Regions from separate parts of the Paenibacillus sp. JT22N1 genome, predicted to be linked through region 2. Evidence: predicted binding sites of a transcription regulator. Region 2 holds the regulator's gene; the other holds the start of a gene.
What was found. Region 2 encodes Rex, which represses fermentation and respiration genes when NADH is low (regulators of the CRP and FNR family bind a similar motif). Its sites were predicted from a motif close to TTGTGAAATATTTCACAA; they were not measured.
Positions count from the first base shown of each region.

Region 1: the regulator Rex is predicted to act here: its motif matches at 10,547-10,564, upstream of AC58UU_RS30305 (hemerythrin domain-containing protein).

Region 1 is NZ_JCAUAW010000019.1:100,378-116,605, forward strand. It holds gene AC58UU_RS30245 (MFS transporter) at 1-1, opposite strand, end outside; gene AC58UU_RS30250 (hypothetical protein) at 227-523, shown strand; gene AC58UU_RS30255 (acetylxylan esterase) at 532-1,479, opposite strand; gene AC58UU_RS30260 (hydroxyacid dehydrogenase) at 1,539-2,540, opposite strand; gene AC58UU_RS30265 (sugar phosphate isomerase/epimerase family protein) at 2,552-3,397, opposite strand; gene AC58UU_RS30270 (helix-turn-helix transcriptional regulator) at 3,572-4,468, shown strand; gene AC58UU_RS30275 (sensor histidine kinase) at 4,836-5,714, shown strand; gene AC58UU_RS30280 (response regulator) at 5,711-6,373, shown strand; gene AC58UU_RS30285 (PAS domain-containing sensor histidine kinase) at 6,619-7,725, opposite strand; gene AC58UU_RS30290 (response regulator) at 7,718-8,371, opposite strand; gene AC58UU_RS30295 (GAF domain-containing protein) at 8,461-8,925, opposite strand; gene AC58UU_RS30300 (Crp/Fnr family transcriptional regulator) at 9,220-9,915, shown strand; gene AC58UU_RS30305 (hemerythrin domain-containing protein) at 9,941-10,483, opposite strand; gene AC58UU_RS30310 (methyl-accepting chemotaxis protein) at 10,652-11,935, shown strand; gene AC58UU_RS30315 (putative bifunctional diguanylate cyclase/phosphodiesterase) at 12,017-14,056, opposite strand; gene AC58UU_RS30320 (STAS domain-containing protein) at 14,109-14,267, opposite strand; gene AC58UU_RS30325 (b(o/a)3-type cytochrome-c oxidase subunit 1) at 14,337-16,001, opposite strand; gene AC58UU_RS30330 (cytochrome c oxidase subunit II) at 16,033-16,228, opposite strand, start outside.
Region 2 is NZ_JCAUAW010000006.1:199,074-215,301, reverse strand. It holds gene dinG (ATP-dependent DNA helicase DinG) at 1-1,507, shown strand, start outside; gene AC58UU_RS13970 (redox-sensing transcriptional repressor Rex) at 1,510-2,130, shown strand; gene AC58UU_RS13965 (inorganic phosphate transporter) at 2,171-3,172, opposite strand; gene AC58UU_RS13960 (DUF47 domain-containing protein) at 3,236-3,862, opposite strand; gene AC58UU_RS13955 (amidohydrolase) at 4,108-5,403, shown strand; gene AC58UU_RS13950 (cell wall elongation regulator TseB-like domain-containing protein) at 5,445-5,939, shown strand; gene AC58UU_RS13945 (hypothetical protein) at 6,054-6,584, shown strand; gene AC58UU_RS13940 (AAA family ATPase) at 6,577-8,082, shown strand; gene AC58UU_RS13935 (3-hydroxyacyl-CoA dehydrogenase family protein) at 8,369-9,241, shown strand; gene AC58UU_RS13930 (acetate/propionate family kinase) at 9,238-10,446, shown strand; gene asnS (asparagine--tRNA ligase) at 10,589-11,878, shown strand; gene AC58UU_RS13920 (DnaD domain-containing protein) at 11,914-12,594, shown strand; gene AC58UU_RS13915 (hypothetical protein) at 12,653-13,162, opposite strand; gene mtnB (methylthioribulose 1-phosphate dehydratase) at 13,779-14,420, opposite strand; gene AC58UU_RS13905 (2-hydroxy-3-keto-5-methylthiopentenyl-1-phosphate phosphatase) at 14,417-15,079, opposite strand; gene AC58UU_RS13900 (2,3-diketo-5-methylthiopentyl-1-phosphate enolase) at 15,076-16,228, opposite strand, start outside.

The DNA of each region.
Region 1 (16,228 bases), on a different contig from region 2:
TACGAATGGTCCTCCCCACTCAAGATGGTCTATCTCAAGGTTACTTAACTGTAGGCCGAAGTTAATTATCTATAATCAATTTCGTTACAGTTTAGCATGGCGGCATTCGCGTGTCAATTAACTTTCATAGATAAGCTATAACAAAAATCACTGCCCCAAACGACAAAAACAGCTACCATATATCTATGATAGCTAAGAATAGTCATATTAGGGGAAGTGCTTATCTATGAAAAAAGAACACATTATTCACTTTAAAGTTATCCACAAGGATAGCATACAGCTTTTAAGAGGGCTTATCTTCTTAGAAGAAAATCAAAAACCTACCATATATGATATTCAACAATGTTTAATAGACTGCGGTCACGATGTTCGAATTGAAAATAAAGATCAGGCTATTTTCAGAGCATATAAACCTGGGGAGCAGTATTGGATTCAGATTTTAAGAGAACAAGAAAGCAATACAAGAGATTTAAATGTCGAGAATTTAGCTAAAAACTTTATGAAAAACGAGCCTACAGCCTAGTCCAGCCATCAAAGCCACTGTGAGAAAAAGGCGTGTCCCGCAGCGTGAAATCCCGGGGGCAGCGCATGCCCCATGAACGGGTGAACCTCGATCGTTTTGTTAACTGATGCGATCCGATTATATGCGGCAAAGATCGTCTCGGGTAAGCAGGTCGTGTCCTTCAGTCCGACCGTCACATGCACGGGCAGCGTAATTCGATGCGCCAGATTCATGATGTCGAAATAACTAAGCGTCCGCAGCACCTCATCAAGGCGGTCCGGGAAGCGAGTTACGAATTCCGCAGCTTCGATAAGCGAACTGACGGATTGCAGTATCCCCAGATCCATGTGGCACATATTCGGTACATGTGCGACTACTGCCCGTAGGTTAGGCTCCAAAGCGGATACAAGCAGCGCCAGTCCGCCTCCTTGGCTGCCGCCAAAAACAAACACCCTCTCGGGGTCTATCTCCGGCATTGCCATTGCACACCGTATTGCACGCAAGCCATCGATAGCTACTGCCCGATAATAGGAACTCTCAGGATCAAGAATCCCCTGTGTCACCCATCCTTTGATCATGCCGAATTCTTGCGGCAGCCCATTGCCGGTCTCCCCTCCTTGCCCCCGAATGTCGATGGCGAGTACAGCATATCCCATAAGCAGCCAAGCAGCGTGATCCTCCGGTTGACCTTTGGAACCTGAGTAACCGTGAAAGGTTACGATACATGGAAGTGGTTGACGCAGCTGAACGGAAGGCAGCATATACCAAGCGTGAACCTTCGTATTTGCTGCACCCTCCAATACAACTTTGTAAACTTCGGCCTGTAAGAAAGGGGAGACGACCGGCTCAATCGTATATCTCACGGATTCTGCTTCTTCCTGGGAGACACGATCCCAAAAATCTTCAAGATCGGTTGGTGCCGTTAACTCCGGCACATACTGTTTCAACGAATGAATCCGTGTTTCTATTGCGTTCATCGCTACACTCCTCGATTAAAATTGTCCATTTAATTATACAATTTTTCTACGAGACAACTCTACCACGGCGTCAACCTACGGTACTGTTCCAACGTAACTCTGCCAAGTAAATCTTCGCCTTTCACGAACCGGTGCAGCTCATCGACGATGAAATCACAGAGCTCGCGCTTCAAAATACCATGAAACCCTCCAATGTGTGGCAAGCATAATACGTTCGGCATTGCCCGCAACTTATGATCGGCTGGCATGGGCTCAATATCGTAAACATCAAGGGCTGCATGTATCCTGCCTTTGCTTAGTTCTTCCAAGAGAGCCTGCTCTTTCACAATAGGCCCGCGAGCCGTATTAATGAAGAGCGCTCCGTCACGCAGCAGACTTAGCTGCTCCGCGCCGATCATCCCCTGCGTGCGAGGTGTCCACGTATTGTGCAACGAGACGATGTCGCTGCGCTCGAACAGTTCATTTAGACCACAGAGCTCGACGCCTTGCGCGGCTGCTTCCTCCTGCGTACAGTAGCTAGAATGCAGCAAGATTCTCGTGTTAAAAGGCTGCAGCATCCGGATCACCTGCTTGGAGATTTCCCCGTAGCCTACCAGACCGATCACTCTTCGTGTCACGCCGAGGATCGTTTCGCGGTTGTTATTGCTCCACTGCCCCTCTTTAAGACGAGTGCTGTATCCCGCTAAGTCCCACGCCCCGGCAAACATCAGTGAACATGCACACTCCGCAGTCGAGAGCGCGAGTACTTTATTAGCCGATGTTACGGCAATCGAAGTATCGAACACATCCTCTTTGACGATTGATGCTACACTCCCTGCTCCATGGCCGATAAACTTCAATCTCTCCGCGCGCTCGAGCACTTCCGGGGTAAAACGAGGCGAACCCCATGAGGTGATGCAGGCATCATATGAACCAATTCGTTCCGACAGATCCTCACTTGTAAATCTCTCATTCAAGGGAATAAAATCAACCTCGGAAAAGCTGGAAAGCTTATTCAAAGTGGGCTCCTGCCAAAATAACTCACGTAATCCAGCGTCAGCGATCGTAACTAATGTTTTCATAGGCTTAACCCTCATTTCATTAGGCTTTGAAATAATTCACGCATAAACGCAACATATGCAGGAAAAATTGTTGCTGGCTCCATACCGTGAATTTGCAGCTCCCTGCGCCATTTGGTCTCCCACTCCAGGGAGTAATAGCCGGTATAGCCCGCTTGTTCAAGCTGGTCTACAATTGAAGCAATCGGCACCTGCCCCTCGCCAACCTTGGTGTACTTCCAGCTCGACTCCAGCGAATCGTCAAAAGGAACGCCGTCTTTGACATGTACATGAACGCACTGCGAGCCGAGTAACGCAATTGTCTCTGCCGGCGTCTCTCCTTCTTCCAACGGATGGATAATATCGTAAATAACCGTGCAATTCGGTCTGTCCACATCATCCAGCAGCTTGCGAAGCGAGCGGCCGGTGGCGAATTCATTATGCGTCTCGATCCATACCTGCACACCGTAAGAGGCCGCATAATCGCAAGCTTGCTTAATCTGGGTTACGATTTCAGGATATGGAATAGCAGGAACTGGGTTGTCTCTGCGGTTATTGAAGTAGCCAAGGAAAATCCGCACTCCGCCAGCCTTCAAATCACGAGCGAGCGAAACGACTTTTTTGAAATTATCGAATTGCTCTGCATCCCCTCTCTCGCCTGTGAAACATACACTTGAACCAATATTGGTGATTCGAATGCCCGCTTCCTCGAATTTCCGAATCGCCACTTTCCGCTCATCCTGAGCCATTTCGGTGGTTATGCCCCATGTGGCCCCTTCCCTCAGCTCCATTCCGCTAAAACCGCATTCCTTGGCAAACATAATCATTTCGGCCAAAGACCAGCCATCGCAGGGGAGCGTGCTAAATGCCAGTTGCTTCATACTGCTTTCCCCCATTTCCTCCTAAATCTAGTTGGTAACTTAATTTCCTTCTATTATTGCAAGGAAATAAAGAAATCGCTTTCCCTTTTCCACGTTTCTTTTGCACAATTCCCCGAATCTGTGTACCATTATCTTTAGCTAATGAGTTACGTACGAATTTAGTGGAGGTCTTGTATGTCTGATTATCCGATCTATGCCTACAAAGGGTTACTCGACGAGCAGTTTCCTTTTAAAATCGAAGTGCGAACACCGCTTAATATGAATCGATATCAGCATGCTCACGAGCACCTACAGCTGTGCTACATGATGTCCGGCAGTTGTCTTCATTGGGCGGCGGGCCAACAATATGTGTTGACCAAAGGTGATCTCTTCTCGATCCCGCCCTTTCAAGAGCATCGTTTGGAACCCCGTGATTCCATGGATTTTGTTATGATACAGGTTGATTTCATGCCCCATGCGATTAATGAAAGCTTTCAGGACCTGGCACATATGCAGACCTTCGTTGATTTTGCCTATATCAGACCCCTGATTTCCGAATCCGATCTGCTGCCCAAAATGGCGTTCCCTCCTCCTACACAGTCCGTGGTCGAGAACCTGCTGAACGTCATTCTCACGGAATGGGAAGAACAAGAAGAAGGCTATCGGTTAGCGATTAAGGCCGAGCTGTTGAAGCTCCTAGTCATTACCGGCAGGCAGTATAAACACTATTCACAAACGCAAAGTCAACATGAGCGCAACAGGGTGGCACATCACCGAGAAGCCTTCTATGAAGCTATCGGATACATGGAAACGCATTACAATGAGGATCTTCATTTGGAAGAGGTTTCCGCAAAAGCATTGATGGCTCCATCTTATTTCAGCAATATGCTGAAGCTTGTGCGAGGTAAATCTTATATCGAACTCTTATCAGCTATTCGTATTCAGGCATCCATGGAGCTACTAGGGGGAACGGACCTCAATGTGACCGAGATTGCTACCCGTGTAGGCTATAATCATATAAGTCATTTCAATAGAACGTTCAAGAAGCACGCAGGCGTAACGCCAGGAGACTATCGTAGGCATCAAACTTAGATGAGGTGAGCAGAAGAGAATGATCCAAGAGACGGATAGAATAAGAAAGAACCCCCTTTCATGGAGGCTGTTTTTTGGCATAAAGCTTGCTTTTGATTTGGCTTTAACCAGTGTTTTCTATTTCAAGAATTCAATTACGATTTTTTGGGGTCTAAGTTTTGTTGTCTTTTCATTAGCGGTTTTTCTTTTTGTTCATTTATTTTATCTAAAGATGCAAAAAAAACACAATTGGCTATTTCACATCCTCATCTTAGATTTCTTGGTATCCGCTTCCTACGGTTATATATATATAGACGGAAATTTCCCGAATCATCTATTTATTGGAATTACAGCCTTAGCGATTTTAATGTTTTTAAAGAACACCCGAATGCTAATCATTACATGCTTACTGCTGCTGGTCGTGTATATTATTACGATGGGAAGCATTGATTGGTATTTATTTAAACGAATCGATGAAATTGGCTACTTTATTACCTGTTCGTTCATTATTTTCGCAGGTATTGTGAGCGCTCTAATCAATTTTTATCAACGCGCACGTCGGGATACGATGCAGTTGTATGCGCAATTGATGCAATCCCATGAGCGACTTCAGGACTATGCTCTCAAAACGGAGGAGTGGGCAGCGACTAGGGAAAGAGTGCGAATTGCACGAGAAATTCATGATACGGTAGGTCATAAATTGACGGCATTATTGGTTCAAATGCAAGCGGCTCGCAAGCTAAGCAGGTTGGATCCTTTACGCAGTGAACAAACTTATCTAGCCTGTGAAGATCTAATTAGATCTTCTTTGCAAGAGGTGAGGCTTTCGGTAAGAGCTATTCGCGATGAGCCTGTTACGTCCACCTCCTTAAATGATAGCCTTGAGAAGCTAACGGAGGAGTTTACCAAATTTGCCGAGGTTCAAACCGCTTTTGAAGTAAATGGGATACCTGTCCCACTGCCAGGTGATCTCCAATTAACTGCTTATCGAATTGTACAGGAGTCACTGACGAATGCTCATAAACACGGTCATGCGAAAAATGCGAAAATTTTGTTAGCCTATTCGGAGACCGGTTTCTCTTTGTGCATACGTAATGACGGAGAGGTTCCTGCCCAACTGAAACCGGGGTTTGGTTTAATCAATTTGCAAGAAAGAGTCAGGGAATGGAACGGAGAGGTGCATTTTAGCATGGACCCGCAAGACGGTTTTGCTGTCGAAGTGCAATTCCCTTATTCGTTAACGGAAATGGAGCGTGTAAGTAAGTGAGAATCCTCATAGTAGACGATCAGAGGCTCATGAGAGAGGGACTTGCAACCATCATCGGGTTGGAATCAGGCATGGAAGTCGTTGGAACAGCGGTGGATGGGAGAGATGCCTATACCAAGGCGCTCGAATGGCGACCGGATGTTGTGTTGATGGATATCCGAATGCCTGGCATGGATGGCGTGGAAGGAACGGAATTAATTCTTCGGGCTTTACCAGAGACAAAGGTGCTGATTCTGACCACCTTCGATGACGCGGAGTTAATTTTAAGAGTTTTGGAAAAAGGCGTTCACGGCTATTTGTTGAAGGATATGCCCTCTGAGGCAATCGTAAGTGCGATTCAAACTGTATACAATGGCGGGACTGTACTTCAACCAGATATAACGGCAACGCTTCTTAACGAGTTGAAAAAAATGTCGGAATGGAACCCGGATAATGCTCATCCTTTACATATCAATGAGCCTGCCCAGCTCAGTCAACTGACCGAACGGGAGAAAGAGGTACTAGCTTTATTAGGCCAAGGATTAAATAATAAAGAAATTGCAGGCTTGCTTATTATCACGGAAGGTACAGTGAAAAATCACGTATCGAATGTCATAACTAAGCTAGGATTGCGCGACCGAACACAAGCAGCCGTATTCTCAGTTCGTCATCAAATATAATGAAATGGGCATGACTTTTGGCATAGAGTATGAGATTAATCATGCTTTAGCGATCAAACGTTCTGCCTTTTTCTTTGTGAAGACATGTCTTTCCATAGATTTGCCTACGTTTTGATCTTGCTAAAATCAAAGTGTAAGAAGTCAGGGCAGGATGGCCGTGATTTCGGACAAAACTAAAAAATATGATACGAGGAGTTATTAAAATGAAGAAAATAAAAATCACCTACTAGGCAGGGACGTACAATTCACTTTTTCGGAACTATCAAGGTGATTGTCGTCCCTTTTTCTAATTCAGAATGAATAGCGATTTCACCGCCTATGCTCTTGGCTCTTTCCTCCATACTGAACAGCCCAACACCTTTGGAGCCGCCACTGCGAACAAAACCTTTTCCCCGATCTTCGATGCGCACTTCAACAAATGAGTCTTTATCATGAACGAACACGCTAGCTTCTGATACATCGGCATATTTGGCTACGTTGGTAAGAGCCTCCTGTATGACGCGGTATATGGTCGTTTCATCCAAAGCTCCCAATCGCTTACGCAAATTGCTTTCAAGTAAGACTCGTATGCCGTAATGCCCCGTATAATTTTCTATATAAGTTCGAATGGCCGGCACTACACCTAAATCATCCAGAACAGAAGGACGGATTTCCCACGCCAAATTGCGTACTTCCTCAATGATTCCGGAAACAACCTGCCGAAGCCCGGCTATTTCGGACTGTTCACTTTCCCCGATCACTCTATCCATCTGAATCAACAGTGAGAACAGACTCTGTCCGATGCCATCATGCAGCTCACGCGAAAATTTCCTTCGTTCTTCCTCCTGAATTTGCATGACCTGCGACATCATAAGCTGCAGCTCTTCTTCGACACGCTTTAATTGCGTCACTTCGTTACGAATCGCAAGATACTGGTAGGGTTGCCCTTGCTCATTCACGAATGGCACAATCGTCGTATCTACCCAGTAGAATCCGCCACTTTTCGCTTTATTTTTGATCTCTCCGCGCCACACCTTGCCAGAGGTGATCGTTTGCCACAAGAGGGTCATGAATTCCTTCCGATGATAACCTGAGTTAATAATTCGGTGGTCTTGACCGAGAAGTTCAGCACGTGAATATTGGGAGATTTCGCAAAATTTATCGTTCACGTATTGAATTCTCCCTTTATGATCCGTGACGGCAACAATGGACGATTCATCTAGGGCAAACTTGATATTGGACAGTTGTTTGAGAGACTGTTTCAGGTCTGTTTGATACAAAGAGTCCGTAATATAATCATCCATGCGGGCTATAAGCTCAGTTACATTTTCACCAATCACTTCTGGATACTCCCTGTTTACATCCTTACTCAAAATTCAACAATCCTTTCTTCACCGCAAATTTGACCAACTCGGGTCTCGTTTTGAGCCCTAGCTTCTCCATCACATTGCTTTTATGCGATTCTACCGTTTTTACGCTAATAATCAATTGTTCAGCTATCTCTTTATTGGAAAATCCTTTGGCAATCAGAGACAGAACTTCCTTCTCACGTTCCGAAAGGGATTCGTAAGGACCTATATTTTCTCCATGCTTCAAGCGTTCTATATATTCACTCATCAGCCGTTTAGTAGCCGTAGGATACAGATAGGCGTTTCCTGATGCTACGGAGCGAATGGCTGATAACAGCTCCTCATGCGGAGCGCTTTTCAATATATACCCTGAGGCGCCGGCGTGAATAGCCCTAAACAGGTACTCGTCATCGTCATGCATGGTCAGAACCAGCACCGCCAAATCCGGCATCAGACGCTTCAATTCTGTTGTCGCTGTAAGTCCATCCATGCCATGGGGCATGTTTAAATCCATTAATACGACATCCGGCTTAAGCAATTGGGCTGCTTGAATACCTTCTTTTCCGTCGGCAGCCTCTCCGATAACTTCCATGCTGTTCTTTCCATTCAACAGGCTCATTAATCCGGACCTGACTACGGCATGATCATCAACCACCAGAATTTTAAGCATACCCATCCTCCAATAAATCGGCTAGAACTACCTATCATCACTCATATTATATTAATAATAACAAATAAAATGAATTCCGGTAATGGAACTCATTTTACTATTTCCCCTGTATTCCCCTTCAGATACCAAGCCAGTGTAGGGAGACCTTCCTGAACGACAAGGAGCTCGGCCTGAGCATATCTGGGCTGTGTTCTTTTTCCGATGAACAGCAAGCCTTTTATCAAGAGTTTATCGGAATCCGTCAAAATTGGAAATACAGCTGCTGACTGCAGCTGCTCGGCAAGTAGGACAGGACAAGTACGTCGCACTTGATCAGAGTCAGGATGCGAGTCATCAAGCTTCACCCATCGGCCGAGACGCAGGACGGAACCTGCTAATCCTTGACCCGATTTAATCACCATTTGCTGATAGCGTTCATTCCTGCTGCCTGAAGCATATTTCCAACGTATCCGCTGGGCATTGTCATTCAATGGCGCCAGCGCGATAAAATCACTTGACGTTAGGCTTCGCAAACGCTCCAACTCTTCTATGATGGTTGCATCCCCATGAGCCATATAGGCCACCTCCATTTCCTCTATGCACCAGAGCCGATTTATTTTAATTAACATTGTAGACGTTTTCACTCATCTTGTATGTCAGGGAAAACCCTGATTTCACTATCAGGAGATTGCGCGAAATCACATGCAAATTACCTCAGAAGTCATCAGGAAAGTTAGGGATGAACTTGTGATTTATCTCACACCAAATAGGGAGTTTCCCCTCCAAAGATCAGCAGAACTCCCGATAAACAAAACCGTCTGAACCCGTTAAGATAGAGATAACAAAGAAACGTTGAGGAGCTGGTACAGATGGCGGTTAACGGTATTCTAGCCTTTTTTTCCGAAGAGAATTTCCATAAATTACAAAGCATAATGTATGTGAAGCATGCAAAAAAAGGTGATTATCTGTTTTGGGAAGGTGATGTCGCGGATAAATTGTACTACGTAATGAAAGGCGGAGTGCGCATCACCAAGCTGTCGGAAACGGGTAAAAGCTTTATCCTATCTCTGCATCAGACTGGTGATTTGTTCGGTCAGATCGATCCCTTTCAGAACTCTGTACAAAGCTATAGTGCAGAAGTAACAGAAGATTGTGAGATTGGGGTCATTCAACGAAAAGACCTCGAAGTATTACTTTGGCAGCATGGGGACTTGGCCATCGAGTTTATGAAATGGATGGGGCTTATGCACCGCATGACCGAAACGAAGTTCCGCGATTTAATGATGTACGGAAAACCTGGCGCACTCTGTTCGTTACTTATCAGACTCAGTAATTCGTATGGCGTTCCAAACGGTGAGCATACGCTGATCAATTACAAGATCAATCATACTGAAATGGCCGATATGATTGGAGCTACTCGGGAAAGCGTCAATCGGATGTTGAGTGATATGAAAAAGGAAGATGCTCTTGAGATTCAAAATGGCCAAATTGTGATTAAGGATTTAACCTATCTCCGCGATGTATGCCACTGCGAAAACTGCCCCAAAGAGATTTGCCGCATGTAGCATCCCGATAGATAGGGTCCAATTACTAGGAAAAGAATGATTCAAGGTCCGTTAGTACTTTCTCCGTTAAAGGAATTACGAGCTGTTCTTCCATCGTAAAGTGATCGTTTAAGATTAAGCAGGCCTGTATGAGATGCGCCGCAGCCTCAATCAGCTGTTTTTTGATGACAATTGGCGTTAAATCGATGATGGTGTCATTGAAGGTTTGGATAAATGAAATCGCCAGCTGGTGATCCTTTTCCAATACCCAAAAGGAGGGCGTTATCGATGGAGCCGATTGTCGGTGAAAATAATCAAGCAGAAATGGAAACAACTCCTGGCCCTCCCACTCCGCGTGGCGCTCCAGTGCCTCCACAAAATCAGCAGTTTGCTGCCTTAGTTGCTGCAAGACCTGAACTCCCTCAGCAGGATTATCCAGCAAGCTCACTTCCTTAGCGCTATGTTCGAGAGCCTTCAGCTGCTGTCTTAATTGGTTATGCTCTTCCTTCAGACGATCCGTGGCAAAATCAAGTTCATCTGGGTTGGAAGAGGCTATTCCCAACATGCAGGTTATTGAAAGTCGTGCCATTTTCATCCCTCCAACATACGTCGTTTGCTTCTATTTCTAGTATAAATTCTTTGCTGATTATCGCTGTGAGAAACATCACATCTACGTTTTCAAGATTCTGCTATATTTTTGGAAAGTGCTTATTGGAAGAAATCATCACAGAAAAAGGCAGAATGGGGACTGACGAAGATGAAAAAATTTAAATTGAGTATAGTCAAGAAAATGGTACTTGGCATCACGTTAGTATCCACCGTAACCTATGGGACAAGTGCCTTTTTTATTTTCACCCTGCAAGGTTTATTTAAAGATTACATGCCGGATTGGCTGTTCATCTGGATCACCCTTTCTTTGGGTATTTTCTGGACAGGCTTTCTAGGATGGATTGCGGCAAAATGGTTCATTAAACCCCTACTGCAGCTTACAGACGCAGCTAACGAAGCCTCAGCAGGAAATTTGCAAATTATGATTACTCCAAGTAAATCGGATGATGAATTAAGAGCACTCAGCCTTTCTTTCTCGATGATGATCGGAAATTTAAGAGAAATCATTGATGGAATTTCAGTCAACTTCCAAGGAACCGATATGCATGTGGATGAATTGAGATCAGCTATTGGACATGCTGCAGCTCATGTGGAACTGATAACAACGACGATTGAAGACATATCCCATGGAGCTGAACAGCAATCGAAATCCTCGGAAGCCATGTTCATGTCCGTCGAACAAATCATGAGAACCACCGATGACATCAATAAAGAAGCCCATGATGCTCGGCATTTAACGACGCAAATGATTATTACCATTAAGGATAGTGCAAGAGTGATTCAGTCTTTAGTTAATGGGATGCAAAGCCTTGCGACTTCTAATCAAGAATCCATACATACCGTTCGACGTCTGGAAAGCAATGCGAAGCAAATCAGCGATATTTCGAGCGTTGTGGGTGAATTCGCCAATCAAACCCATTTATTAGCATTGAATGCTTCCATTGAGGCTGCGAGAGCGGGCGAACACGGTAAAGGCTTTGCGGTGGTGGCGGGTGAAGTGAAGAAACTCGCCGAGCAAAGTTCGCAAGCCGTTCATGACATTAATCAGCTTATTGATCAAATTCAGTCCGAGGTCAAGAATGTCGTCTCCAAAATTACAGAGCAATTCGAAATGGTTAATAAAGAAGCCGCGAATGGGGAGACAACCGCTTCAGCGCTTCAAAGTATTGTTGGTGAAGCTAATCAGGTCGATCAGCTCGTGGATCATATTGCATCCATGGTCTCAAGCCAATCGGATCAAGTCCAACTCACCTTAAATGAAGCTCGAGATGTCACTGATATTGCCTCCAAAATATCGTTGGGCGCGAAGGGCGTATTCGCTTCAACACAGGAACAGACGGCTGTGATGGAGCAAATCGCTGCCTCCTCCGATGTATTGAGAGATCAATCCGCCAGTTTAAAGAAACAAATTGAAATCTTTAAAGTGAGATAAATCGGCCTCTGTCCTTGGATGAAAATAGCCTTCCTACATGCACTGCCCAAGCATGTAGGAAGGCTTTTATCTTACTCTGGTTCAATCTTGGTCGGCTATGAAAAAAGATTCGATCCCTTCGGGAGACAGCGGTCGGCTTAACCAATATCCTTGTATAGAATCACAATGGAGATCCTTGAGAAAAGCCAACTGATCTTCCGTTTCCACGCCCTCGGCAATCACTCGGAGCCCCAAACCGTGGGCCATATCAATCACGGCCTTGGCAATCGAGGCGTTCCCTCGATCCATTTCAATGCCCTGAACGAAGCATTTATCAATTTTCAAAATATCAATGGGATACTTTTTCAAATAGCTTAAAGCCGAATGTCCCTTGCCAAAATCATCAATGGCTAACTCCAACCCGATCTCTTTAAAATCATGCAGAACCGTCAGTACCGACTCAATTTGGTGTATGCTGATGCTTTCCGTAATTTCGAAGCATAGATAACTCGGATCTAGCTCCGTTTCCTCCAATATCTGCTTGACCGTTTCAATCAAATTCTTATTCTTGAACTGTCGGGGCGACAGATTGATAGCACATTTCAATGGAGGATAGCCTGCCGATTGCCAGGCCTTGTTCTGCTCACAAACATTTCGCAGCACCCATTCTCCTATTTCGACAATTTGACCATTTTCCTCTACGATCTGGATAAATTCGTTCGGTGACACCATTCCCATCTCGGGGTGCTGCCAGCGAAGCAAGGCTTCTATGCCGTTGATCCGGCCCGTTCGAATGTCCATTTGCGGCTGGTATACAATTCTTAATTGATCTTTTTCCAATGCCTTTCGTAACCCGTTTTCCAGTTTCATTTTCCGGTAGAAGGTTGCGTTCATATTTGAAGTGTACAACTGATAATTGTTGGACTGTTCCTTGGCTCGATACATGGCCGAATCGGCTTGTTTGATTAAGGTTTCGCTATCTTCACCATTCAAGGGATACATGCTGATTCCAATGCTTGCCGTTATAAACAGCTCCTGTTCGGCTATCAAGAAAGGAAGGGCTAGCTCCTCCAGTATTTTCTGCGCTACAAGCAATGCATCTTTGGTTTCATCAATGTGGGGTAGAATAACCGTAAATTCATCCCCGCCCAATCGTGATACCGTATCGCTGGTTCGAACGCAGCTTTCCAGCCGTTTGCTTGCATTCTGCAGCAGTTGATCTCCAACTGCATGTCCCAATGTATCGTTAATCAGCTTAAAATGGTCGAGATCAATAAACATCAGGGAAGCAGAGTGGCGTTGACGATTGGCCTGCACAATCGCATGACTCAGTCGGTCATGAAATAGAAATCGATTCGGGAGCCCGGTCAATACATCATAATGAGCCAAATATTTTAAATTCTCTTCCGCTAGCTTACGCTCTGTAATATCCGTGAAAACCCCGACATAATTGGAGATTCTACCATTTTCATTTCTAACGGTATTAATCGTCAGCCATTCCGGGTAGATTTCCCCATTCTTTCGCTTATTCCAGACTTCGCCCTGCCAGCTGCCAGCTTCATGAATCGATGCCCACATTTGAATATAAAATTCGGCATCCTGCACCCCGGAATGTAACATGCGCGGAGTTCGACCTAAAGCCTCAGCATCCGTATAGCCAGTTGTTTCGGAAAACGCCGGATTGACCGATAAAATCGTTCCTTTTGTATCCGTAATCATAATCCCTTCACTCGCGGTTTCGAATACCCTGGCATGCAGCTGCAATTTTTTCTCAGACTTCTTGCGCTCCGTTATGTCCATGAAAATGCCTACATAATTGGATATTTTACCTTGCTTATCCCTCACAGCACTGATCGTCAGCCATTCGAGATACAGCTCCCCATTCTTCTTTCGGTTCCATATCTCACCCTTCCAACCACCCGTTTCATGAATCGTTGCCCACATATGAATATAGAACTCAGGTTTCTGTTTGCCGGAATACAAAATACGTGGCGTTTGACCCACCACTTCCTCCTCCGTATAGCCGGTTGTGGTTGTAAACGCTGGATTAACCGATAGGATAACGCCTCCAGAATCTGTAATCATGATGGATTCCATAACCTTTTTAAATACACGTGCATAAAGCCGCAGCTTATCTTTCATGTACGATTATCACCTCTAGGTCAGCGACTTCTTTCACGTGAATATGACAAAATTAGGGTTGGATCTCAAAAACGTTCGTTAAGCGAGTCAGTTCGAACAGAACTTTGACATCCCCCTGTAGACCCTGAATGACCACCCCGCCGCCATTTAGCTGGGCTCTCTTCTGAAGCGCAACCAGTACGCCAAGTCCGGAACTATCGATATAGTCCACTTTCCAGCCTCACTTCATTGTAAAAAAGCACCAGCTTTTATTCACATAAAGTCCGGTGCATCTTTCCTTTTACCAAGTGATAAACCCTTTGGAACCGACGCCTGGATGCATTATCATATCCATTAACGGTACCGTATAAGCAATCAATATCAACGCCACCGATAAGCTGATCCACACACTCCAACGATCCAAGTAGGCCGGAGTCGCTTCTGCTTGCTCCATCGCTTCGCCGATTGGATACTCTGTCACACCCTTTGGCGCCCGAAGCAGGGCGAAGACATTGTACACCATCAACAACACGCCAATGAATAGTACCGTGCCGCCAATAGCCATGAATACATAATAGGGCATCCAACTTGCTGCATCCGCATTTCCCTCATAAGTCGTGAATGCCGTTCTCCGCGGTGCACCGAATAGTCCGACGAGATGCATCGCACCTGACATAAAGAACATGCCCACACACCAAATGATCGTTTGAATAATCCCAAGCTTGTTCATGCGCTTAGTCAGCACACGGCCCGTTACGGCCGGAAGCAGCCAGTACGTAATTCCGAAGAACGTGAGCGCTACACTCGTCGCAACCGTCAAGTGAAAATGCCCCGTAACCCATAACGTATTGTGAACCACTGCGTTCATTTGATTACTGGCATTGATTAATCCACCTGCGCCAGCTGGAATAAAGATCAACATACCCAGGAATGGAGCGAAGAATCGTACATCTTTCCATGGCATGACTTTTATCCAACCGAACAGCCCTTTGGCACCCTTGGCACGACCATTTATCTCAAAAGTTGCAAATAACGAGAATGCGGTCATCAGTGATGGAACGACCACCATGAAGGTCAAGACAACCTGCAAGTACTTCCAGAATGAGCTAATGCCAGGCTCCATCAATTGATGATGAAAGCCAACCGGAATCGAAAATAGCAGAAGCAGGATAAATGACAATCTGGCGAGCGCGTCGCTGTAGATTTTGCCTCCGATAATTTTCGGAATAATCACATACCAGCACATATACGCAGGCATCAACCAGAAATACACGAGCGGATGGCCGAAGTACCAGAACAGGGTACGGCTGAGCATCACATTAATCGTTTCCACCCATCCGAAAGACCATGGAATGAGCTGAATCAGCACCTCGGCAGCAACCCCGATGGTAGCAATTTGCCACATAAGGAACGTGATGACTGCCATAAAAGCAAACAAAGGAGAGATCTTGCCTTGATGCGTCTTTTTCCAATACTTCAATTGATAGAAGATGCCCCACCCGCTAATCCAACTTCCTACCACCAACAGGGCTAATCCAATGTAAAAGTAAGGAGAAGCTTTCATGGGCGCGTAGAACGTATACAGCACGCTCGCTTTTCCTGTCAAAACCATCGCTACCCCGAGCGCTGTTCCCACCGTCATTAAAGCAAATCCAAGCCATCCCATTCGGTTAACGATCGGAAGCAGCTTTCCGCCTAACGTGTATGAAATGCCAGAGTATAGAAAGCCTATAATAAAATAGGTCGTAAACACGATCGCCATCAAAACGCCATGCGCAGTCAGAAGTTCATAATAACCGATGCCGTATGGCAGCTTAACCGTCCCGCTCTTTACTAACGTTTGCAGCAGTCCCGCAATCCCTCCGATGAGTAGTGCAATGAAAGCCACGATGATGTGTGCAACGACCAGCTTCCCGTCTTTGAGATCGAACTTATTTTCAAACCATTCCAATTGCCCTTTCTTCATGCAGACTTCCACCCTTCTGTGCTTCTTCCCGTCATTTCACGATAATCGTAGTTTTCATATATTCATGCGCTCCACCGCAATATTCGTTGCACAAGATAAGGTACTCGCCAGGTTTAGTAAACGTATGCGTAACTTGGCTGATTTCGCCTGGAACAATCATCATATTTACGTTCGTTCCTGGAATTTCGAAGCCGTGAACGACATCCTGGCTCGTTACTACAAACTTA
Region 2 (16,228 bases):
TATGAAGGCTGAGAACCGCCTTCTACCGTCTTACAAGCACCTTGTCATTGATGAGGCTCATCACTTCGAAGAAGTGGCCAGTAAGCATCTTGGTATTGAGCTGCATTCTTCCGCATTTTATCATTCGTTGCTATGGCTATATAAAGATAATCGCAGCGGCCAATTACCGATGCTGCGGTTTCGATTGCAGAAATCGGATGAGCAGCCGGAACGCGCTGCCGCTTGGAGTCAAACCATTGACGGGCTCTTTCCCAAAATCGTGCAAATCAAAGAGGATTGGGATCGGCTCAGCGAAGCGCTCTATGAACTGTTATCTTCTAGGAGCGATCCTTCGCAATCGGAAAACTCACAATACGTACTGCGGATGAAGCCCGAAACGCTTCCACCCGAGTGGCGAGAGCTTCTGATCATGGAAGACAATATTTATTTGAATGCGAATGATTTACTCCGCACGCTTGATAAATTGTTAAATGAAGTGAAGGACATGCAGGAAGTTTTTGGGGTCCAAGGTTTAGTCACCGATTTGAATGGCACGGTAAAAGAACTGTACAACCATCGAGATGCCCTGCACTTTTTTATGAAAATGGCCGATGAGGGTTATGTGTATTGGATGGAAGCGGGTACCTATGCGAAATCGAAGTCGCTGCAGCTTGTATCGGTGCCTACCGATGTAAGTGGGCTGCTTCAGCAGCATTTCTTTGAGACCAAAGACAGTATTATTCTGACCTCCGCGACTTTGTCTGTTAATAAGTCTTTTCAATATTCAGCGGATCAATTAGGATTAGTCATTCCTGAGGATGAAGAATCGGGCAAGCTAAAAACCGTTCAATTGCCATCTCCATTTAATTATAGAGAGCAAGCTCTCGTCGTGATTCCTCGGAACTTCCCGACGATCAAAGGTGCCGGAGATCCTGTTTTTATTAACGCACTTATTGAGTCGCTTAGTGATGTTGCGCGAATTACCAAAGGACGTATGTTGATTTTGTGCACTTCGAATCGTATGCTAAAGCAAATTTATGCCGGCATGAAGGATCTCTTGAAGCCACATGGAATTACAGTGCTCGGACAGGGGGTTGACAGCGGCAATCGGAGTAAACTGACCCGGATGTTCCAAGATAACAAAATGTGCGTCCTACTGGGCACCAGCTCGTTCTGGGAGGGTGTCGATATTCCAGGAGATGCGCTAAGCTGTCTTGCTATTATACGATTGCCGTTTCAACCGCCAAATCATCCTCTTGTCGAGGCGAAATGTGAAAATATTAAGAAACGCAATGAGAATCCATTTATGAAATTTTCTGTACCGCAGGCTGTCATTCGATTTAAGCAGGGCTTTGGCCGACTTGTCAGACGTGCATCCGATAAAGGCATCGTTATCATCTACGATACTCGTGTCATTGATACGTATTATGGCAAGCACTTCCTTTATTCATTGCCTGGTCCGAAGATAGAGCATATGACGACCGAGCAAATGTTACCTAGGATTGAAGAGTGGATGGGGGAGGCGTAGAGTTGAAAACACAAAAAATATCGGAAGCCGTCGTTCGGAGGCTGCCCATTTATTTACGCTTTCTGAATGAACTTGCAATGAAAAATGTATCGACGGTATCTTCGCAGGATTTGGGTCAAAAACTCGATCTGAATCCGGCACAGATTCGCAAGGATTTGGCTTATTTCGGGGAATTCGGCAAAAAGGGAATCGGTTACGACATTGCTTATCTAATTGAGAAGATTAGACAGATCTTGAAGTTGGATCGCCATATTCAAGTTGCTCTTGTTGGAGCGGGTAACCTAGGCCGCGCTTTATGCAATTATAATACTTACTTACGCAATGATATGAAAATTGTCGCAGTTTTTGATGCAATGCCAAGCAAAGCTGGGGAATCGATCAACAATCTTATTGTTCAACCGATGCATGAGATGAAGAGTGTTTTATCTGAATTAGGCGTTCGCATCGGCATCATTACGGTTCCTGCGAATGAAGCTCAAAATGTAGCCAATCAATTCGTAGAATGCGGGATCGAAGCCATATTGAATTTTGCTCCCGTTATTATTAAGGTTCCTCCCGAAGTGCGTGTGCATCATGCGGATTTTACAACAGAATTGCAAAGTTTAGCTTATTATTTGGATTAGAAAAAGGCACGACCCGATTACCTGGGGCGTGCCTTTATTTTTAGAAAATGAATCTGAATAAAACGAAGTAGATCGAGAATGCGAGCGCGATGCTGATTGGAATCGTAATAACCCAAGTGATCAACATGCGTCCAACCGTGCCCCATTGAACTTCATGGAAGCGCATGACACTGCCTGTCCCGATAATCGCGGAAGAAATAACATGAGTCGTTGATAATGGTTTACCCAAATGAGTAGAGAACTGAATAACGAGTGATGACGTTAAGTCCGAGGCAAAACCATTGATCGGCTCGATTTTAACAATCTTACCGGAAACGGTTTTAATAATTCGCCATCCACCGATGGATGTTCCTAGTCCCATGGCCAATGCGGCAGCAATTTTCACCCAGAGAGGTACTTCCAGGTCTGTTTGAACACCGGCTGCGACCAAACCAAATACGATAATCCCCATTGCTTTTTGTGCATCGTTCCCACCATGGGAGTATGAAAGTAATCCCGCGGATAAAATTTGCAAGGTACGGAATATGCGATTTAGCTTCGATCTAGATGTATTTCCAGACCATATAACGATGTACTTGATCAAAATCATAATTAGGTAACCTAGGGCGAAAGCAATAATGGGCGATAGTACTAAAATGATAATAATTTGAGTAAAACCATTCCAATTCACCGAATGGACCCCAGCACCAGCGATAACAGCTCCAGCTAGCGAACCAAGGAGTGTATGCGAAGAAGATGAGGGAATCGCCAGATACCAGGTCAACAAGTTCCAAATGATAGCCGCAAGTAAAGCAGCAATGACGATTTCAACGCCATTTTCAATTTTGGCTGGGTTCGCTATGCTTCCTCCAACGGTTTTGGCAACCTTAGAGGAAACCATGGCTCCGACAAAGTTGAGTGTGGCGGCCATGGCGATGGCTACACGGGGACTTAATGCACGAGTGGAGATGGAAGTTGCAATCGCATTAGCCGTATCGTGAAATCCATTAATGAAATCAAAAAGTAAGGCAAGCACAACGATAACGATTAAATAAGTTAACATGATTTCCTCCTAAGAGTTTTCCATTTGGAAAACTTTCTTCGTAAACATGGACACGAATGTGCCTTATGAATAACGAAGTACAACGCTATCAAGGATATTGGCTACATCTTCACAAGCATCCGTTGTTTCTTCCAAACGCTCATAGATTTCTTTTAATTTAAAATCTTCGTACAGGTCTTTACGTGTGATGAAAATTTGGCGAATCCCTTCGCGCATCAAACGGTCTCCGTCATTCTCGAGGGAATTAATAGCAACCGTATGCTCAGGAATTTGCATGTATTTTTTCTTCGCCAGAAGCTTGAACGCATCCAGCATATGCTGGCAAGAGTCTACAATGACAGCAGAAAACTCTTTCATATAAGAATCTGTATGGGATACAGAAAGATAGTCGAAACGAGCAATTGTAGCTTCAATACCATCTGTTACATCATCCACTTTGGAGGCTAGAACCATAATATCTTCACGATCAATCGGTGTAATAAATACTTTGTTTAAACCTTTAAAAATTTCGTGAGTAATGGAATCGCCTGCATGCTCTAAATCGTTAATCGCTTTTACATACTCAATAGGCGGTTTATCACCCATCATGGCTGTGCGAAATAGTTGAGCAGTTTGCAATGCGTTTTCTGCAGCACGGATGAGAAGTTGCAAGAAATCGACTTCGTTCTTTTTCGTGAATAACGTTGTCATATAATCCTCCTATATTTTACTATATGTACTAATTTTTGATCGAATATATAAGATAAACAGACCAAATGGTAGAAAAAACTCACAAAGTTAAAAGTATCATAACAATTGCATCGAAAGCAACGAAAATTCAGTGACATTTTACAATTTCTTAACATCACTTGGCTTCCTTGATTTTACAAGCCCGAAGATGTAAAGTTTAAAAAGCAATGTCATTAATAGAATGAGCATAGAGAGGGATTTTTAGTATGAAAAAAACATTAATTATGAACGGTTTTTTTATCTCAAATAATGAAGCGAAATCGTCTATAAAAGGCTGTATGGTTATAGAGGGCAGCCAGATTACATACATCGGTGAGGAAATACCTGAACCTCGAGAAAATTATGACGAAGTCATTGACGGCACGAACAAGCTTTATATGCCTGGTCTTGTGAATACGCATGGTCACGCAGCGATGTCGCTTTTACGCGGATACGGTGACGATCTTGCTCTCCAAATTTGGTTAGAAGAGAAAATGTGGCCGATGGAAGCCAAATTCAGCGCCCAAGATGTGAAATGGGGGACGCAGTTATCTATTCTAGAAATGATTAAAGGCGGTACGACGACTTTTGTAGATATGTATGACCATATGAACGAAGTTGCTAAGTCCGTTGAAGAGTCAGGTATGCGCGGTGTTTTGACCCGAGGTATTATTGGTCTTTGTCCACCGGACGTACAAGATGCTAAATTGAAGGAAGCCACCGAGTTCGCAAAAAACTGGCATGGCGGTGCGAATGGAAGAATCACGACCATGATGTCTCCACATGCACCCTATACATGTCCACCAGATTATATAGAACGGATTGTTCAAGTGGCTCATGATTTAAACCTGCCCATTCATACCCACATGTCGGAGACAAGCCGTGAAGTTCAAGGGAATGTTGATCAATACGGTTTGAGACCCGTTGCACATTTAGAAAAGCATGGCGTGTTCAGCAGACCGACGCTCATCGCGCATGGTGTTCATCTCACAGATGAAGAAATCAGTATCCTTAAGAAGTATGATGTTCGTATTTCCCACAACCCAGGAAGCAATCTAAAGCTTGCTAGTGGTGTTGCCCGAGTTCCTGAACTTCTTCGTGCAGGCGTGAAGGTTTCGCTTGGAACGGATGGAGCAGCCTCCAATAATAACTTGGATATGTTCGAAGAAATGAGACTCGCCGCGCTGATTCACAAAGGTGTTTCTGGCGATCCTCTAGCTGTGCCTGCGGCAGAAGCGCTTCTAATGGGAACAAAGATGGGTGCAGAATCAGTATGGTTAGACAATGTAGGCCTACTGCAGGCTGGCATGAAGGCAGACTTCATCGCACTGGATATCGACCAACCTCATTTCCTTCCGAAGACGGACTTCGTGTCCCATATTGTTTACTCTGCATGTGCAAAAGATGTAGTTGATGTGTGTGTAGACGGAAATTGGATTGTCCGCAAGGGTGAATGTTTAACACTTGATGAAGAAAAAATTAAGCGTGAGTTTGAACAATGCTTTAATAAGCTCATTGGCTAAGTGATTCCTTGTAAGTTCGTCTGGGGAGGTGAGCGGCGTTCATGAATGCGAAGCGAACAAGGATCATAGCATTCGGTGTATTTATTATTTTGACACTTGGTGTAGTGCTTAGCCGCTTTTATTTAAATGTTCAGAATGAGCACTGGGATGATAAGCGCAAAGCGGTAGAAACAGCTTATGAGAAAAGTATTATGACGAAAGCAACCAAGGTGGATTTCTTCTATGGCGATGAACCACTTCAAATCGTTTATGGTGAAGACAAGCTGGGGCAAGGCGTTATCGTTTGGGTTTCAGACAAAGGGATACACGCTGAGATGACTGCTGAATCGTTCACCGAAGCGCAAGTCCGAGAAACCGTGCTTAAAAAAGCTCCAGAGATTGAAATAGAACGTGTGCTGCCAGGTAAGCTTGGTAATGACTATGTCTGGGAAGTTTTCTATAAAAAGAATGAAAACAGCGGTACACGCTATTTCTATGATTATTACAAATTCAAGGATGGACTCTATATGGATACGTACCGGCTCAGCCTGCATTAGGCTGAGTTTTGTTGTTTCCACTCATTTCATAAGGCTAATGTGTGTATCGCGTGATATACTCATCGTATAGCAATTGAGGCAATAAAATACGTATAGAAAGGGGGACGTTGACTGATGAAGCTGCGTCTCTTACCTGTCGTCATGAGTGTTGTTATATCTGCTGGAGTTTTATTCGGTGGTTGGTTCGCTTATACAAGTTTAGCTATGGAGAATCCATTATCTGATATCATTAGCAAGGTTCCCGGTGTAACGAGCTCAACGATGAAACTGGACAATAACCAAGTTGACATAGAAGTTAGTCTAAACCCAGATGCCAATTTAAGAAATGTAGTCGAACGTATTCATAAAGAAGGTGCATCCATTATCGGTAAGCGTTCTGTGAATATAAATGTGAAAAGTAACCCGTCTGAGAAACTGGATCAGTGGTGGTCTAAAGCATTATTTGAGGTAGCACAAGCAATGGAGACAAAGCATTATGCAGACATTCCAACAACGCTGCAGAAATATGCTGAGGGTGTTCCAACTATGAAAGTAGATAGTGAAATGGATCAAACCTATGTATATATTCGTTTGACAGATGGTGATGCCACCAAATTCATCATGCTACCTAGAACTTCCCAGATAGGAGTGTGGCCGAATGAGTAAAATTTATAAAGAAATTGGGATTGGATTTATACCGGTTCTACTGATCTTTTTAGCTTATCTAGGTGTAAATGTGATACCTATCCTGTTTGTTAGTGTATTGGGTGTTTCCTTGTTTTATATGATTAAAAGCCGCGGCGGTGCTGGGATATCTGCTGGTGGTGGAGATCGTAAAAGCAAAAATCGGACGCCTTCGTATTTAACGTTTGATGAGATTGGCGGACAGGATCGGGCTAAGAAAGAATTGATGGAAGCTCTTGATTTTCTGATCAAGCATGAAGAAATTAAGAAATTAGGTATTCGTCCACTCAAAGGGATTCTGCTTACTGGCCCTCCTGGAACAGGGAAAACGTTAATGGCTAAAGCGGCCGCGCATTATACGAATTCTGTTTATATGGCTGCTTCAGGTAGTGAATTTGTTGAAATGTACGTCGGTGTCGGTGCAAGTCGTGTACGTGACCTTTTTAAAGAAGCTAGAACACGTGCTGTTAAAGAAGGCAAAGACAATGCGATTATTTTTATTGATGAGATTGATGTTATCGGCGGTAAACGGGATGGCGGTCAACATCGTGAGTACGATCAGACGCTGAACCAGCTATTAACTGAAATGGATGGTATTCATACGAATGATGCTCCCCGTATTTTGATCATTGCAGCAACGAACCGCAAAGAAATTCTCGATAGTGCTTTATTGCGTCCTGGCCGTTTTGACCGTCATATTGAAGTGGACTTACCGGATAAGAAAGGGCGTCTGTCCATTCTCGATATTCATGTAAAAAATAAACCGCTGGCTCAAGGCGTTTCTTTGGATATGATCGCTGATCAAACCTTTGGTTTCTCTGGTGCACAGCTAGAGGGCGTTCTGAATGAGGCCGCCATTTATGCCATGCGAGAAGATAAACTGGCTATCGAACAGCACCATCTAGCTTCCGCGATTGATAAAGTGATGATGGGGGAAAGAACGGATAAGGAAACGGCGCAAGAGGAAAAAGAGCGGGTCGCTTATCACGAATTAGGTCACGCGATTGTTGCTGAAATTGTTCGCCCTGGCTCTGTTTCTCAGGTTACCGTTAGTCCGCGGGGGAAAGCGCTGGGATATGTGCGTCATAATCCGCCTAAAGATCATTATTTATACACCAAGGATTATATTGAGCAGCAGATCATGATCGCTCTCGGCGGCGCCGCGGCTGAAGAAATCTTCTATGGTGGACGCAGTACAGGTTCGCGTAACGATTTCGAGCAGTCACTTTCCATGGTTCGTAATATGATGGATTCCGGACTTACTTCCCTCGGTATCATTGACCGCGATATGGTGACGAAGGATCAGCTCATGAAAGAGAATACGAGCATCCTTGATGCCCTCATGATTCGCACCAAGGAGCTGTTAGAACAGCAGCGTAGTGTGTTCGAACATTCCTTTGAAATTTTGATGAAGGAAGAAGTTCTTTCTGGTGACACATTCCGAAAATTGTTTGATGATTCTGTTTCAAAGAGTGCATAAGTTGACCGTTGGCCTTGTGGCCGGCGGTTTTTTTCGTATTGTAATTATGCTCAATAACTAGTTGTGGATAACTTGGGATTCCCCTTGATGGGAGCTGCTTGGTACAAAGTTATATCGATAATGTGTTTGTGATGTGCTGGAATTGTGTCAAAGCTGAGATAATCTGGCGAATGTTTTGTGTATACTAATGAAATTGGGGAACAAAAATTGTATGATATGATTGGGTTTTCGAGATGAGGTAGGGTTGTTGGTTAAGAACGCAGCGTGGGAGAAGGAGAAACGTGGCATGGTATTCAAAACAATAGGTGTAATCGGTGGGGGAACGATGGGACAGGGGATTGCAGAAATGCTCGCTGCCCGTGGTTTGGACGTATTACTCGTTGAAAAAACAACAGATAAGCTCGATCGAGCCATGGAACAGATTACGGTCAGCTTAGATAAGCAAATAGAACGGTGGTCATTGACAGAAGTGGAAAAAAAGCTGATTTTAGCCAAAATCAGAAAAGCTGATTCACTACAAGATATGGCTGCTTGCGATATGGTTATAGAGACGATTTCGGAAGATTTGAATGCTAAAAAGCATGTATTTTTTCAACTGAATCAAATTTGTTCGCCAGCCATTATTTTAGCAACGAATACATCCACCCTTAGCGTGACTGAGATTGCGGCGGTTACCACGAAACCCGAACGTGTGATTGGACTTCATTTTTTGCATCCCGTGGCGAAAATTGATCTCGTCGAAATTATCCGAGCGATGAAAACGTCGGACGAAACCTTCGAACAAACCCGCCGTTTTGTGGACGAGCTTATTTTAAAGAAAAGTATTAAGGTCACGGAGTCGCCTGGCTTCATTACAACAAGGCTTATTTGCACATTGATCAATGAAGCGCTGCACACGCTGTCCGAAGGAGTAGCTTCGGCTGAGGATATCGATAATGCCATGCGGATCGGTTATGATTTCAAATATGGTCCTCTGGAAATGTGTGACCGATTCGGGTTAGATTCGGTACATGCAGCACTTGAAGGCATGTTCCGCGATTATGGGGACATGAAGTACCGTCCGTCCTTCCTATTGAAACAAATGGTTCGAGCGGGGCATCTAGGAGTCAAAACAGGAGAAGGCTTTTTCCGTTATGACAAGGATGGTGATCGTTTGTGAATATTCTCGTTATAAATGCAGGGAGTTCTTCGCTTAAATACCAACTCTTCCAAATGGAAAATGAAGCCGTTCTCGCCAAAGGCAAGGTAGAGCGAATCGGGATGGAAACGGCAATATTGACACATGAACCGACGGGGAAAGCAGAAGTTCATGAAGTTAGGGAGATTCTAGAGCATACAACAGCTATTCGCAAAGTGCTTGAGTTGCTGGTGCACCCTGAACACGGCGTTCTGGCGTCCACGTCTGAAATCGACGCCGTCGGTCACCGAGTCGTTCACGGCGGCGAATCCTTCAAGAACTCCGTCCTCGTTAATGACGAGGTGAAGAAGGAGATCAAGCGGCTCTTCGATTTGGCGCCGCTTCACAATCCGGCGCATATGCTCGGCATCTCAGCGGTGGAGGCGAACATGCCGGGCGTACCGCAGGCCGTCGTCTTCGACACCGCCTTCCATCAGTCGATGCCGGCGCACGCCTACCTATATCCGGTACCGATGGCCCTGTACCGGAAGCACAAGGTGCGCCGTTATGGCTTCCACGGCACCTCGCACAACTACGTGAGCGAGCGTGCCGCAGCCTTCCTAGGCCGCCCGCTGGAGCAGTTGAAGCTCGTTACCTGTCACATCGGTAACGGAGCTTCCTGCGCCGCCGTGATGGGCGGCAAGTCCGTGGATACGAGCATGGGGATGACACCGCTCGAAGGGCTGATGATGGGCACGCGCAGCGGCGATCTCGATCCGGCCATCGTGCCCTATGCGATGGGCAAGGAGGACTTGACGCTGGGCGAGATCAGCTCCATGCTGAATAAGCACAGCGGGCTGCAGGCGATCTCGGGGATCTCCAGCGATATGCGGGAGATCGTTGAAGCACTGGAGGCGGGAGATAAGAACGCCGCGCTTGCTTTTGAGATGTATGAGTATCGGCTTCGCAAATACATAGGTGCTTACGCCGCGGCTATGAATGGCATCGATGCGATTGTTTTTACAGCTGGCGTCGGAGAAAATTCCGAGCTGCTTCGTAAAAAGGTCTGCGAACGCCTGACATTCCTCGGTGTTGAATTCGATGAAGAAGCGAACCGCAAGGGTCGAGGTCTGGAGCGACTGATTACGAAGCAAGGGTCGAAAGTGGAAGTGCTTGTGATCCCAACGAATGAGGAGTGGGTGATCGCTCGAGATACATTTGGACTCATTCAGTCACAAACGGTCTGATTTTGAATGGTCTTGATAGAGGTTTTCTCATGGAAATAGTGTACAATATAGAAGTGTTCAGTAGGCCGAGGTTTCGGAATTTTATTGAATATAAGTATGAAGTTAGGTTTTTACGAAAACTTTAAGGAGGTTCAAAAGCAGAATGAAATGTACGATAAGCGAAGTTAAACATCATGTCGGCGAGTCGGTTACCATTGGCTGTTGGCTAAACAAGAAACGTTCAAGTGGTAAAATTCAGTTTTTACAACTAAGAGACGGTTCCGGATATATACAAGGTGTCGTAGTCAAAAGTGATGTAGGTGAAGACGTCTGGGAAGCTGCTTCTAAGCTAACGCAAGAAAGCTCGCTTTACATAACAGGAAAAGTGAAAGAGGATACGAGGAGTAAAGGCGGCTATGAGCTTGATGTCCTAGGCGTTGAAATTATCCAAGTGACGGAAGAATATCCAATAACACCGAAAGAGCATGGCGTTGATTTCTTGATGGATAATCGCCACTTGTGGATTAGGAGTCCGCGTCAGCGTGCGGTGCTCGTGATTCGTGCCCAAATTATTCAAGCCGTTCAGCAATTTTTCAATGAGCGTGGCTTCCATTTGGTCGATCCACCGATTCTAACCCCTTCCTCATGTGAGGGAACAACGAATTTATTTCACACCAAATACTTTGATGAAGATGCCTTCCTTACACAAAGTGGACAGCTCTATATGGAAGCAGCCGCGATGGCACTTGGCCGTGTGTACTCTTTCGGTCCAACATTCCGTGCAGAGAAGTCCAAAACACGCAGACATCTTATCGAGTTCTGGATGATTGAGCCGGAAATGGCTTTTGTCGATCATGTCGAGAATCTGGAAGTACAGGAGCAATTCGTTTCTTATATCGTTCAAACCGTGCTCAAAAATTGTGGAGATGAGCTGGAAACCTTAGAGAGAGACACAACGAAGTTGGAGAAAATTCAAGGCAGCTTCCCGCGAATTACATATGATGAGGCTGTAGACTATTTACAAAAGAACGGTCATGAATTCCAATGGGGCGAGGATTTCGGCGCTCCGCATGAAACAGCGATTGCTGCTCAATATGAAACACCGGTTTTCATTACACATTGGCCGACAGAAATTAAAGCGTTCTACATGAAGCCTGATCCTAGCCGTCCGGAAGTCGTGCTTTGTGCCGATATGATTGCGCCTGAGGGGTATGGAGAAATCATTGGAGGCAGCCAAAGGATTGATGATCCTGAGCTAATGGAGCAACGTTTCCAGGAGCATGAGCTTTCCAAAGAAGCCTATCAATGGTACCTTGATCTTCGGAAATATGGCACTGTGCCGCATTCCGGTTTCGGACTTGGACTGGAACGTACGGTTGCTTGGATTTGTGGTTTGGATCACGTGCGCGAAACGATTCCATTTCCTCGTCTCTTATACCGTCTGTACCCGTAACTGGGTTTATCGACCATGGGTAGAAAGGGGATCGGATGAGTATACAATCTAGTACACAGCAGCAGATAGAAGCTGTCCTTGTGGCCGGCTTTCTGGAAGGGAATGTTGGAGTCCCAAGCCTTCTTCTCAAAAATTACCGCGCCCTTCAGTTGAGTGAAATTGAAGTCATGACATTGATTCATTTGATATCATTTCTGGAAAAAGAAAAGAACGACTTTCCAACCACGGATGAGATTCAATTCCGCATGTCAGCTTCACCAGATCTGGTCATTGCTAGCTTGCAGAAATTGATTCATGAGCAGTTCATCGCGATCGATGAGGATACAGCAGAAATAACAGGGATACGCAGTGAACGATACAATCTTACGCCGTTATACCAAAAATTAGCCAAACGGGTTGCCGAGCAGCAGATTGCTGAGTTAAGCACAATCCGCGCATCCATTCCGTCTGATGAGAGTGCCAAAAATATTTATACAACATTCGAAAAAGAATTTGCACGTCCATTAACTCCAATGGAGCTGGAAACAATCAGCGGTTGGCTGGATAAGGATATGTACAAAGAAGAGCTCATTATGACAGCTCTTAAAGAAGCTGTATTTGCAGGTAAAGTACACTTCCGTTATATTGACCGGATATTACTGGAATGGAGCCGCAATCGAGTGGCGACTGTGGACCAAGCCAAGGAATATTCGCAGCGATTTCGACAATCTAGATAAAATAGAAAAACGTCCTAGTTTTCTCACAGTTCTCAACTGTAGAAAATGGGACGTTTTTTTATTGGGGCTGCCAGTTTTTGTAATGCTTTTTAGCTAGTGTGAATAGGACTGTATTCAAACCGAAGGCAAAGAGATAGACAGGAAACGAGTAGATAAGCTGCCAACCATAATACTGAAACACCGAAAAGGTGACAGCAAGAGATTCAAAGCCAACAGAGGCAAACGACCAAACCAGGATATGTACAAACTGAAAAGGAGCACGAATTGGATACTTGTCATAAAAATACACAAAGAAATAGCCAACTAAAGGAAAAGGAATCGTGTAAAGCAGAAAATCAAACAAATCATAGTTTGGGGTATCCATAATATCATACACATTATAAGGGTATGAGGAAGACAAGATATTATCGACGGCTCGTCCCAAATAGGAGTTGAAAATCATAATAAGCAGTGAGATGGGAAGTGGAATTCGCTTAGGAAGCATGCAATATAGCAGGATCAAAGCGATCATAATGATCGTAGCAAAGCCTTCGTTTGCATCAAAAGTAATCGGTGGAATTAAGATCATACAGGTTGTTTGTCCCTACCTTTCAACCATCGAAGTACGTACATGAGTCCCACTGTAGAAACGATAAAAGTTAGCCACACAAGAAAAGACCACCAAAATTTCCAGTGCACGATATATACATAACCAGCAAGCTCCATAATGATATGCATGCTAGCTAATATAAGGGTATAAACACTAGTGAGAATCAGGCGCTGCCACTTACGGCTCATTTTTAAATAAAAATGCAGAAACCAAATCATGGACATAGGAAATAATAATAAATAATAGAACATTGTATCCCAAAATATTTGGTAAGTGCGATAAGGCACAATCAACTGTAAATTGGTTACTACAATTTCAGAAAAATCTTCTCCGAACAGTGAGACCCAGAACCAATACACTAAGACCTCGAAGAGATTCATGTTTTTTTTAACATATACATATGAGATGAATAGAAGCAGAAATAAACTTGTATTAATGACTGAGAACATAGGCGTATGTGTATTCCTTTGCAAACGGATTTAACAAGTAAAAGTAGTTTTACCCATCTTGAGTGATTCTATGAGACAAAAAAAGTCAGAACCTCTCCCATTTGGGCTAGGATCTGACTTTTTAATTTTTTATTCAAAAAAAGATATTAGTTTCCTTTATGAAGCAAGTGCGAGCGGTATACATATTCGAAAAGGAACTCGAACGCTTCGAGATGGCGCTTAGCTTCAAAAGCATTCGCTCCCCAGGCATAAATGCCATGCTTACGCAGCACGATACCAGGAATTCGCGGAACAATCGCACCTTCCACCAGCTCGGCGATGCGAGGGATTTCAGCATAATTGGGTAAAATGGGAATTTCGATCTGAGCTTCTTCATCCCAAATATTGAATGCCTTAATAAGTTCAACACCGTCTACGGGTATGCTTTTACGTTCCCAGTACAGTTCAGAGATTAAATTATTGAATATCGTATGTACATGAAAAATGGCGCCTGCACCTGTTAAACGGTAGATTTCACTATGGATCAAGGTTTCTGCCGATGGCTTCAGGCTTGTAGCTTCCGTCGGTTGCCCTTTCTCATTCACGAGTAGAAAATCCTCAGGTGTTTGAACGGATTTATCTCTACCGCTTGAGGTGATAGCGAATGTGAATGCGTCAGGCTCGAAGCCGCCCACACGAACAGACAGATTGCCGCTCGTTGCAGGAAACCATCCTCTTGCCGCTAAATTAGCTTTAATATCACGCAAATCAGCGAATGCACGCTGCTTCTCTTCAAGTAAAATACTCATACTACAGGTTCAGCCTCCAATTGCTTCATAATATCAAAGAAAGTATCGAATGGGTGATATGGATAGTCTAGCTGCTTACACATATCGATGAGATGAGAGCGAGCAAAGATCGTATCGACCAGCTTAGCACCCTCGAAATCCGTAATACTATCACCGATGATAATTCGCTCATATTGATTAGCGTCATAAGAGCGAATAATGCTTGTTTTGCACATCCCACAGTCAGTTTTACAATGTTCGTCACAACGATTTGGCCATAAAATCTCAATAGCGTTTCCTTCAAATGTGCTGGCATTGCAATAGATATGCTCACTTGGGATAGCAAAGGGCTTCAGCAGTGGATAGATAAAAAAATCGATGCCGCCACTCGTAATCAAAAGCTTGATATTCTGTTCTTTGCAATAATCTACGAATTCTTTGAATCCATCACGAATCACTGCGTTATTGATCGCATATTCGACAATCTCATCCTTACGGGAAGTAGGGAGGAGGGCGAACATCTCACCAACACCTTGGCGTATCGAAATAGTTTTGTCCAAAATTCGTTCTACGATTGCTTCCCAACCAGCTGGATTGAAATGCTTCATGATGGCAACGATGTTATCGTTCACGGTAATGGTACCGTCAAAGTCGCAAAAAATAATGCGTTCCTTACTCATTCTGGAGTCCCCCAAGTATCGATAGCTGATTGTAACTCTGGATGTGTTCGGGCGTAGTCTTGAAGTGTAATTCCTTGCATAGTTGCATCAATCGCCTGACGGAAGGCTTGCCCACCAGCAATCGTACCGAGTGGATGTCCATGGATGCCTCCACCTGCATTGACGATGACATCCTTACCGAAATCACGCAGAATAAGCGGGACAAGTCCAGGGTGAATGCCTGCGGAAGGGACTGGAAAGCTTGAAGCTAGTTTCAATTGTACATCGGCAGGTGCGTTATAGGTGTAATCTTTTCGTAAATCATCTGTTAGAAGCGCGTGCTTAATTGCCATGTTCTCTTCCCTAGGCATAACGACTGAGCCATAAGGAGAAGGGAACAGCACTAAATCTGCTCCGGCCAAACGCATGAGCTTACCAAGGAGCACAGAAGCGGATATGCCATAGTGCGGTGACGGATAAGTCGCACCTGCCATTGCAGGATGAGCCATGATGGGAATCGTTATCTCTGGATCGGAGCTTAATTCATGCAGCGTATCGAAACCGTAAGCTAATACATTAAATAGTAAAGCGTTAGCTCCAGCTCCGATTGCTTTCTTGGCTTGGGCTGCAAGCTTGGATGTAGGTCCGGTTATATTGACAGCATAGAGCAGCTTTTGACCTGTTTCCTTGGTGGCTTGTGCAGCTGCTTCCAGGCAAATCTCGATCCGTTTCTCCAATGGTGTTAATGGATTTTCAAATAGAATCTCATCGTCTTTAATGAGATCTACACCGCCGGCTGCTTGCAAATAAAATTGTTCGCGCAGGGCTGGAAGCTCATACCCGACAACTGATTTAAAGATACTCATTAATAAGGGGCGATCATGCACACCAAGGAGCTCTCGCACACCTTGCATACCGAATTTGGGACCGGAGAAGCCAGATAAGAAGTCAGATGAGAAGGATAAGTCAATTAGTTTTATTTTGCCGTCCATCGACAGTTTTCCGAATACAGTAACCAACAAGGCAGGGATGTCCCTACTGAAGTTAATATCTGGATATGCGATTGTGATATCGGCATAGCGGTTTGAAATAGTTTCTCCCAGAGCGGGTTCATGGACTTCAACCGAAATGACTTTCCCTAAATGCTTCTCCATTTGCGCTTTTTGCGCT